3 regions of the Paenibacillus sp. AR247 genome follow, and region 2 is predicted to be linked to each of the others. Evidence: riboswitches for the same ligand, from Rfam matches in the RefSeq annotation. Region 2 holds a riboswitch; each other region holds the start of a gene.
What was found. A riboswitch is a leader RNA that binds a small molecule or an ion and turns the genes downstream of it on or off. The one in region 2 is predicted to bind cyclic di-AMP.

Region 1: another riboswitch for cyclic di-AMP. It lies ahead of CPT76_RS18820 (C40 family peptidase); the one in region 2 lies ahead of CPT76_RS06215 (3D domain-containing protein).
Region 3: another riboswitch for cyclic di-AMP. It lies ahead of CPT76_RS34045 (hypothetical protein); the one in region 2 lies ahead of CPT76_RS06215 (3D domain-containing protein).

What each region holds. Positions count from the first base shown of each region.
Region 1 is NZ_PCZT01000009.1:2,200,351-2,203,623, reverse strand. It holds gene CPT76_RS18830 (hypothetical protein) at 1-289, shown strand, start outside; gene CPT76_RS18825 (stage II sporulation protein P) at 423-1,430, shown strand; cyclic di-AMP (ydaO/yuaA leader) riboswitch at 1,751-1,882, shown strand; gene CPT76_RS18820 (C40 family peptidase) at 1,887-2,357, shown strand; gene CPT76_RS18815 (multicopper oxidase family protein) at 2,428-3,273, opposite strand, start outside.
Region 2 is NZ_PCZT01000006.1:270,163-273,435, reverse strand. It holds gene CPT76_RS06225 (NADH:flavin oxidoreductase/NADH oxidase) at 1-274, opposite strand, end outside; gene CPT76_RS41250 (polysaccharide deacetylase family protein) at 546-1,034, shown strand; gene CPT76_RS41245 (polysaccharide deacetylase family protein) at 1,009-1,389, shown strand; gene CPT76_RS06215 (3D domain-containing protein) at 1,463-2,122, opposite strand; cyclic di-AMP (ydaO/yuaA leader) riboswitch at 2,126-2,278, opposite strand; gene CPT76_RS06210 (amino acid ABC transporter ATP-binding protein) at 2,517-3,239, opposite strand; gene CPT76_RS06205 (ABC transporter permease subunit) at 3,226-3,273, opposite strand, start outside.
Region 3 is NZ_PCZT01000025.1:251,628-254,900, forward strand. It holds gene kdpA (potassium-transporting ATPase subunit KdpA) at 1-446, opposite strand, end outside; gene kdpF (K(+)-transporting ATPase subunit F) at 516-593, opposite strand; gene CPT76_RS34045 (hypothetical protein) at 735-1,124, opposite strand; cyclic di-AMP (ydaO/yuaA leader) riboswitch at 1,262-1,434, opposite strand; cyclic di-AMP (ydaO/yuaA leader) riboswitch at 1,556-1,766, opposite strand; gene CPT76_RS34050 (glutathione peroxidase) at 2,077-2,571, shown strand; tRNA gene CPT76_RS34055 (tRNA-Leu) at 2,644-2,726, opposite strand; gene CPT76_RS34060 (urease accessory protein UreF) at 2,978-3,273, shown strand, end outside.

The DNA of each region.
Region 1 (3,273 bases), on a different contig from region 2:
TTTTTCTCTATCAAATCCAGAAGAATTAAGTGATATATTTAAAGGTGCTGGGTTTAAAGATGTCGACATCCGCCCCGTTCGGCACCTTCAGCGGATTTCATCGATCAAGGAGCTGCTTCTACACCAAAAAGAAATGGCATCCGGCATGATGGGAAAGGGATTGGGAAGTATCGATGATGAAATACGATCTCGGTTGATATCGAAAATCAAGGAGGCCTTTGAACCCTATGAAGGAAAGCGAGGAATAGAAATTCCTGGAGAATCTCTTCTGGTTCATGGAACCAAATAAAGATCTTCCCGAAAGGAAGAATATCCTTCCTTTCGGATGGTTTCCCTTCTTTACTAATGTGTCGTTTGTTCTATTCTATGAAAATATGGAATAGAAATAGACTACACATAACAATATAGAAAGGGAGAACTACATGCCAAAACAAGCCACATTTAAAGGACTAGGGGTATTTACATTCCTAGCATCTTTCATAATCTCCTTAAAAGTCATCCCGTTGTATATGGATGTCCCCCCTTTACCCGTGAAAGAAGTACCTGAGCATCAGATGAAAATAAATGATCCGCTCATCGAAATGGATCCTCAGAAAAAAGCGGTTACGTCTTCCATAAAGAAAGCCCCTCCATCTAAAAGTGCGACAACACCCCAAGCGTTGAAACAAGCTAAAAGCAACCTGCCATCCGATACGAATCAGACCAATACACGATTAACTACAAAGAATCAAATTATTACTCCGGTAACGAAGAAATTGCCTCAGAAGAGTAATCCAGTGCATTCAGGTCCACCTCAAGTCCTTATTTACCATACGCACAACCGGGAATCTTGGCTGCCAGAACTTGAGGGGCAGAAGAACCCAAGTCAGGCGTTTGACGCTAAAGTCAATGTTACTTTATTAGGAAAAGATTTGGCTTCTAAGTTAACGGCAAAAGGAATGAATGTCATCCAATCCACCGAAGATTACGCCGGAGAAATTCAAAACTTTAATTACGCAAAATCGTATGTGTATTCTAAGGCTACACTCACTCAGGAGCTGTCTAACCATAAATCAATCGAATATGTATTTGATATCCATCGAGATTCAGAGTCCAGAAATCGTACAACGATCCAATTCAATAATGTTGATTATGCTCAATTATATTTTGTGGTCGGAAGGGATAACCCAAACTGGGAAAAAACAATGCAATTTGCCACGAGAATTCAAAATAAATTAAACAAAAAGATACCCGGAATCTCCAAAGGCATTTATCAAAAGGATCATTCGAGCGGCAACGGTAAATATAATCAATCCCTTGTCGAATCCAGTGCCTTGATAGAAATTGGCGGAGTGGAGAATATGCTTCGAGAAAATTATCGGACGATCTCCATCTTGGCTGATGTCATTCATGAAATTTGGCATGAAGATCATGGTTCGACTGTGTCCTGACGGTAAATACCTCTAACCGATCTGGCAATGCCAGATCGGTTTTTTTGTTTGGCGTCTATATCATTATTTGCCTTGGTTTTTCTGTTACTTGGATTAATTCTTTACAAAATTGTTATTTGTTCTTGCGTAAATGTTCCGTTACCAAGATAAGCACCTCGATATCGGGATATTGAAATCGACAAACTCCTACTCAGTTTCGTTGAAACTTCCATAAAATCCAACAAATATCTGTGAAAAAAGTTACGGTTAATGGGAATCTATCAATTAGGCATTGACAAAAAATCTAGTTATATACTACATTATGTAGGGTTACATTTTTTTAATCATTATTGCCGAATTTCTTGATACTGAAAACGGGGGAACCATTTTTGGGTGAAATATTCTCATTGAAGAATAGAGGGAACCTTCTACCGAACCCTTAGCTAACTCCGTAGGCATCGGAAGGAGAACTACATAGTGAAGAAAGTAATTTTGTCAATGTTAGGTGCGGCCATTGTTTTTTCAGCAAGTGCAACCAGTTCCTTTGCCAGTTCCGTTAAACTCGAAAGTGAGGTGGATAAGGTCGTAGGCACTCCTTATCAGTGGGGCGGCACATCAGTGGCTGGTTTTGACTGTTCCGGTTTTATTTTATACATATTCGATAAATTCAATTTAGATTTACCCCGCACATCTAAAACACAGGCTCAAGCCGGAACTCCAGTAGATCGTGAAAACCTTAGAGCAGGAGACCTGGTATTCTTTAATACGGACGGTACGGGAATTTCTCACGCGGGTATTTATATCGGCAATAATGAGTTTGCACACTCTTCAAGCAGTAAAGGCGTTACGATTAGCAAATTATCGGATTCATATTATAAAAATCGGTATGTTACAGCACGCCGCGTCGTGAGTCAACAAAGTTACCTGAAAATGATCAGCGAAATTTGATCTAGTCGGGATAAGCCACCTAAATCAAAAATGAAAGCACCGGCTGAAGTCAGTCGGTGCGTTTTGTTGTTTATTCAGGGACGTTGTTCACAGTGGGATCAGGCGTATAATTATTTTGATAATCATCATACATCACATCAGTTACCATTCCAGCGGACGCGTGGTGTAAATCGTGGCAGTGGAACATCCATTCACCGGGGTTGTCAGCTTCAAAGGCAACTTCATACGTTTCGCCAGGTTTGACGTTCAGCGTGTCCTTCATGATCGGAGATCCTTGAACGGGCTTGCCATTCTTGCTCAAGACTTGGAAGAAATGGCCGTGTAGGTGCATCGGGCCTCTTTTTACTTTGATTGTATCCGTCTCCGGAAAAATCTTTCCATTGATCGTGTAAACCATTTCTCCATTTCTCATCTCGGTATTTAGATACATTGTCACGTCTTCATCAAAGGTTTGATCCAAAGAAAATGCGGATGCAGACATGGTTCCGTACTTCTCCAGATCAAAATCGGGAAGTTCTTCGGAGGCATTGGAAGGGTCGGGCTTCGAATTGGAACCTTCGTATTGAATAATGGCTCTCATATTTTGTGCTCGATTATCCTTAGCATGTTCTTCAAGCAACCAGGTTCCGGGATGATCTGCGGTAAATTCAATATCATATCGTTCTCCGGGAGCAATCGAGACGAATTGATCCTTGATCACAGCTGGGTCATTCACGGGCTGCCCGTCGGATGCAACAACCTTAAAGGAATGACCGTGTAAATGCATCCGGTGAGTGATGTAGCCGGCGTTAATCAACCGAAGTTTTACTTTTTCACCCTCTTTAACGGTAAGCTTATCGATCGCATCACCTGTTTTTCCATTGATCGTATAAAGGTCATACATACTCATATCATGTCCTGCCATATTCATCCCACC
Region 2 (3,273 bases):
GCACTTCGTCGACGATTTTGCGGTAAGCAGGGATCTGCCCGTCATCCCATATTCCCGTATCCCGGTTCGTAATCCGTCCGTCGGGATGAACCCCCGTCATCTCTACGATAATCAATCCGGCTCCGCCGACTGCGCGGGATACATAATGGACATAATGCCAATTGTTAGGGATCCCGTCCTCAGCCTGTACCGAATATTGGCACATCGGAGGCATAACAATCCGGTTTTTCAGAGATAATCCTTTAAGTACATAAGGTGTAAATAGATCTGCCATTGCTTCGTGTCTCCTTTATGTTGTATGTGATTAAGCCTATATGACAACAGGGTTATATGATTGCAGCGCCGCCGCTCATTGTCCATACCTCGCGGTTACGGCCAACGTGCAGCGACCGTAATCCATCAGTTCTATTATACACGCTTTGCAGAACGATATGAAAATGTAGCCCAGCATCTGATTTAAAGCAACATAATTGCATCAACTTATGGACATAACAAGGATAATCATGTTTTCGCTGTTTGTCCGCGGTGGAAAGGAGTCGAGACGGATGAAAAAGAAGCTGTTATGCACATTGCTGTCTTCCCTGCTGATTTTGTTGTTGATCTGTCCTTGGCAGTCCGGGTGGCCGGCAGCCGCCGCTCAAGGCGGTGAACCCCCGAAACATCCGTCAGGTTCCGAACCTGCACGGGAAACCAGCAGCCGGGAGGCGAAAGAAAAGCGGAAGGAACAGCAGATCCTTACGCTCGGCCAGCTGATCAAAAAATATCCCGAAACGTTTAAAATTCACGGTCCGCGCGTCAAAGAGGTGGCCCTAACCTTTGATGACGTGCCGGATCCCAGGTTTACTCCTCAGATCCTGGATGTGCTCAAAGCCCATCATATTAAAGCCACCTTTTTTGTGATGGGCAGCCGGGCGAAGAAGCATCCCGAGCTGGTCGAGCGCATCGTCCGTGAAGGACATGTGATCGGAAACCACTCCTATAATCATCCCCGTGTTTCACAAATTGGAGATGGACGAATATGTAGCCGAGATTAAGCGGACGGAGAACACGCTTTACGGCATCGTCGGCTATAAGCCCAAGCTGATCAGGCCGCCTTATGGAGACATCACGGAACGCCAACTGCGCTGGGCCAAGCAGCAGGGCTACAAAATTGTAAACTGGAACGTCGATTCGCTGGATTGGAAAGGAATCGGCAAGGAAGCGGTCAAGCGCAACGTGCTGTCCACCGTTGGGCAAGGCTCGATCATTCTTCAGCATGCGGGAGGCGGAACCACGTCCAATCTCAGCGGTACGATCGATGCCCTTCCGGACATCATTCGAACATTGAAAAATAAAGGTTATTCGTTCGTCACGCTGCCGAGGTTACTTCACGTTCCAAAAGACAAGTAACGCGCTGAGCGTACAAAAAAAACCGGCTTTCGTACAAAAGCCGGTTTTTCCGTGTTGTTATGAATAGCTTGAACTATTTAATGAAATACAGCTCAACGTCCTGGAACCCGAAGGCACTGACGCTTTCCGGGCTGCCCGGTACGAAAATGTCGATGCGTTTCCCCTTAATCGCGCTCCCGGTATCCTTAGCTGTCGCTACGAAGGCTTTCTTCGGAAGGCCCGGGAAGCTGTGACCGGTAACGAGCACTTTCGTTCCCAATGGAATAACGGACGGGTCAACCGCGATCGTGCCCAGCTTCAGCGGGTTGCCGAAGTAGTCCACTGCGCCCCACTTGCCGTTTTCGCTAGCTGCGGAAGAATATGCCGTAGCTCGGACGTCCAGCGTTTTGGAGTAATCGAAGGTTTTACCCCATGCTTCCACGACTTTGTCATCGCCGTTGACGTTCAGGGAAGCAGCCGTGATGATGGAGCCGCTGTCCTCTGCGGCAAATGCCTTGGCTGTGCTTGCTCCGGGAACGTTTAATTTCAGGCCCGGATAAATATTGGTTGCTTGTACATTCGGATTTGCATTCATCAGTTGATTCAAATTAACGCTATATTGTTTAGATAGTGTATAGAAGGTGTCTCCATCCTTCGCTACATGGACCGAGTCCGCAAACGTGGGTACCGTCTGTACCGCCAGAGAAATGCCGATGATGGCTGCAAGTGTCTTGATTCCTTTAAATCTTTTCATGGTTCCTCCTTAAGTCGTGATGCCTGCGAAGTTAGCTGTCGGATTCGGATTGAGGAGACAACCCTACGCCCTGTTGGTGCGATTCACCCCAAGCGTACTATGTACACAAATTACATCCCCCGCACTTTACCTTAAAAGTTTCGGCTCAACAAATATATCACAATTTTGTAACCTGTGCGCATGAAAATGTTACCAATACAAAAGCCTCGAAATATCAGGCTTTATATAGAGTTGTTAGCTGACTTAATCAAGGGAGCAACGGCTCAATCCCTTTCAAAAAAGTTACAACATCTTCATTCATTTTAACGATTTATTCATGAAAAGGTACAAAAAAAGCCCTGGATGAGTAATATTCTCGTCCAGGGCTTTATCATTTGTAGATGCAGGCTCTTTGTCAAAGGACCTTGCTCAGAAAATCTTTCGTGCGGCTGTTTTGCGGGTTACCGAACACTTCTGCAGGCGTCCCCTGCTCGACAATTTGTCCGCCGTCCATAAAGACGATCCGGTCGCCGACTTCCCGGGCAAATCCCATTTCATGGGTTACGATGACCATCGTCATGCCGCCCTCTGCGAGCTTCTTCATGACCTCCAGCACTTCGCCGACCATTTCCGGGTCCAGCGCCGAAGTCGGCTCGTCAAAGAGCATGACGTGGGGCTGCATGGCCAGCGCCCGCGCGATGGCGATCCGCTGCTTCTGCCCGCCTGACAGCTGGGACGGATACGCATCCTTCTTGTCGGATAATCCGACCGTGCGCAGCAGGTCAAGGGCAATCCGTTCCGCCTCGGCCGGCGGCTGCTTTTTCACCTTAACCGGCGCCAGCATGAGGTTCTGCAGCACCGATTTATGCGGGAACAGGTTGAAATGCTGGAACACCATGCCCATTTTTTCGCGTGTGGCATTGATGTTGTGGCGTTTGTCCGTAATTGGCTCACCTTCAAACGTGATCTGTCCCCCTGTAGGCGTTTCGAGCAGATTCAAACAGCGGAGAAAGGTACTTTTTCCCGAGCCGCTGGGGCCGATCACGACGACGACCTCGCCTTTGGCGATGTCGATGTCGATCCCTTTCAGAATCTCCAGCTTGCCGAACGATTTGCGCAAATCTTTAACGCTGATCATCTGTATTCAGCCTCCTTTCAAATGCCCCCAGCAG
Region 3 (3,273 bases), on a different contig from region 2:
GCGATAGCCAGGCCCGAGGCTGCCGAGGTAAACATCATCATCGTGATGACGATCATTTGGCCAAAATAAGACATGCCGCTCTCTCCACTGTAATGCTGGAGGTTCGTGTTCGTCATAAAGCTGATGACCGTGTTGAAGGACAGGCTCGCCTCCATATTGCCGATGCCGCTCGGGTTGCCCGGCAGGGCGCCCATCGTTCGGAGCAATATATAGCTGATCGCTACCAGAAAGATATTTGTTGCGATCATGCTGAGGGCGTACTTTTTCCAATTCATGCTGCCCAGCTGCTTCAGCCCGATGATCCGGTATAGAACTCTTTCCACGCCGCCAAAGATCCGGTCCGTCCGATTCGGTTCATTGGAGAACATATGATATACGTAAGTGCCTACCGGCTTCACGAGCAGCAGGAGCACAAAAATCACGATACAAATTTGCAAAATATCCAAGGTTGGCTTCCCCCTCTTACGAGCATGTTCTGCTTTGGCCCCTTGAGGCTTACAGATTTAAAATACCGGTCAAAATTTTTCCGGATGGATCAAGGCGTAAACCAAATAGATAAAGACAAGCACGGCGAATGCTCCAACGACAATCATTGGTCTTTGCCCCCTTCTTCCACCACTCGGCCGCACCAATGAAGAAATAACAAGAACACGCCATAAGTGGCAGCGAGTGCAAGTATCATATATACATCCATCATCGTTTCCGGTCTCTCCTTTACATGGTTAGAATCATCTTTATTTTAGTAAAAATCCGACTTCGCCGTTTAAGGTATAAATGATGTGATCTGCACCAAGCCCCCGGTAAATGCCGGGTGAGCTGCCCCTCTGCGTAATGACATATACCGGTTCCGACGTCCAGGGACGGCAGATTTGCAAATAGCGGCAGGTCAGGTTGAGGCTGCTTTCAAACAGAAAGATTTTGCCGACCTCTATTTCGGGAACCACCCAATCCTCCGCGTGATTCGTATTCAGCCGGATGATCCGCTGCACCCCCATTTTTCTCAAGAGGCGTTCCTCCCGGGCACTGTTGGTCAGAACGGCAAAGGGCCTCTTCCAATACATCAGCAGCTTGATAAAATTGCGTCCCGCCTCGTTCGGCGCGGTCACAATGACGACGTTGTCCATTTCAAAGGCTCCTCCTGTGCGGCAGCCGCGAATACGCAAAAGAAGCCGCAGGGAAAGAAGGACCTTTCCCGCGGCTTCTTGAATGTGGACGAATATAAATAGGATCGTCCTATATTCAACATGCGCACGACAAGTGCTGCCTCTCCCGTTACGCTGACGAGGTTAGCTGTCGGATTCGGGCGTGAGAGTCGCCCTACCTTCCGGTACTTATCGTACCGGAAAGATTCACCCCGGCGGCTTCCGTTCCAGGCGGCCGCTGTGGTTCCCCCGCTCCCGGCCGTTTCCGGCCGAAATTAAGCGTTATTGATAAGTGTATTTGATTGTGATGAATGCTCTCTTTTGTTCCAGTAAGCTAAAAAAGGGTAAAAAAACACAGAGGCCAGCTGATCCCCCTGTGATCCGAAGGTTTATTCGGGTCGCAAGTTTCATCATTCCTCTCTCAAACGGCGCTTACGAGGTTAGCTGACGGATTCGAGCGGTGAGAGTCGCTCTACCCGGCCGGATCCATGGCATCCGTAGCCGGGATTCACCCCTGCGGCTGGCTGCAGCCCCCCGACTCTCACACCGGTTCGCTGCTCCATGGCACGCGTTTGGTTCCCCCGATTTCCGCGCTTTTTTGCGGAAACTCAGCGATTAGTAATGGAAACTGTATTGAATACGCTCTGAATCATACACCCGCTCCTTCCAAGCTGTAAAGGCAGTCTAAAAATCATGAACCGCGAATTTTGGAACATTCAGGACCTTATTAGCGCTTACATTTTGGCTTTTTGACTTCTACCTCTTCCATGCTCCCGATTTGGCGCATTTATGAAAACCAGGTCATTCAGGGACACTGGCTCGCAGGAATATCCGCATTGACATTACAGTTCAATCGTTTAAAATTAAATTGTGCGCTTGGTAAATGCTTCGGCTGGATGATGATTCATAGCAGCACAAAAGGAGGAGGATGGCAGTGAGCGTCTACGATTTTCAAGTGAACACGCTGCGCGGCAAAGAGGTATCGTTAAAGGAATATGAAGGTGACGTGCTGCTGATCGTGAACACGGCCAGCAAATGCGGATTTACGCCGCAGTTTCGCGGGCTGCAGGAGCTGTACGACGAGTTCCGCGACCATCATTTTCAAATTCTCGGTTTTCCGAGCAACCAGTTTGCCAATCAGGAGCCAGGTACCAGCGAGGAGATCGGCGAATTCTGCCAGATGAATTACGGGGTCACGTTCCCGATGTTTGAGAAGATCGACGTCAAGGGCAGCAACGCCCATCCACTGTTTCAATACCTGACCAGGGAAGCGCCAGGTGTGCTCGGATCAAAAGCGGTCAAGTGGAACTTTACCAAGTTCCTGGTCGATTCCAAGGGCAGGGTCATCAAGCGTTACGCGCCCAAAACGACACCCGACAAAATCGAAAACGACATCCGCAAGCTGCTTGCATCCGGAAAAAGCGAATAGTGACACAACATGCCACAAAGCAAAAAAGCTTCCCTGGATTTCTCCAAGGAAGCTTCTTTCTGTGTTCATAGATGCGGTAGAGAGGACTCGAACCTCCACGGGCGTACGCCCACTACCCCCTCAAGATAGCGTGTCTGCCATTCCACCACTACCGCATATCCAAAGTTCATTTAGCGAACTTTTTATTATACACAAAATCATCCGAATTGTAAAGGGAAATGAATTAGAACATCATTTGTGTAATATTATATAACATTAAAACCACCTAATACAGTGAATAAGTCGCTCTAACATTGACAAATCATTATATTTATGTAATATTAACTTACAAATAATAGTGTTCGATGATTCCAATCTGCAATTCACGTCATATTTATTGTCATAAGATAATCTGGAGGTGACCGTGTTGAACGACAAAAGCACCAAACTGCTCGATTACGTGCAAACGCTGGATAACGACTTGTCGGTTGGAGGCTTCAGCCATGTGTTTGACCTCCAAACCCGAATTGCAGAAGGGCGCATCCAGAGCCAGGAAGAGCTGGAAGGGTTCATCCTTCATCCGATGACGAATCGCTTGGTCCGCCAAGACGGCGCGGCCATTCTGGCGATTTACGCAGCTGCCGACCAACGGGATATCCGTCAGATCGCCCGAATTGACCGGTACATCCTCGGAAGAATCGCTGCACATGAAAATGATGAAGC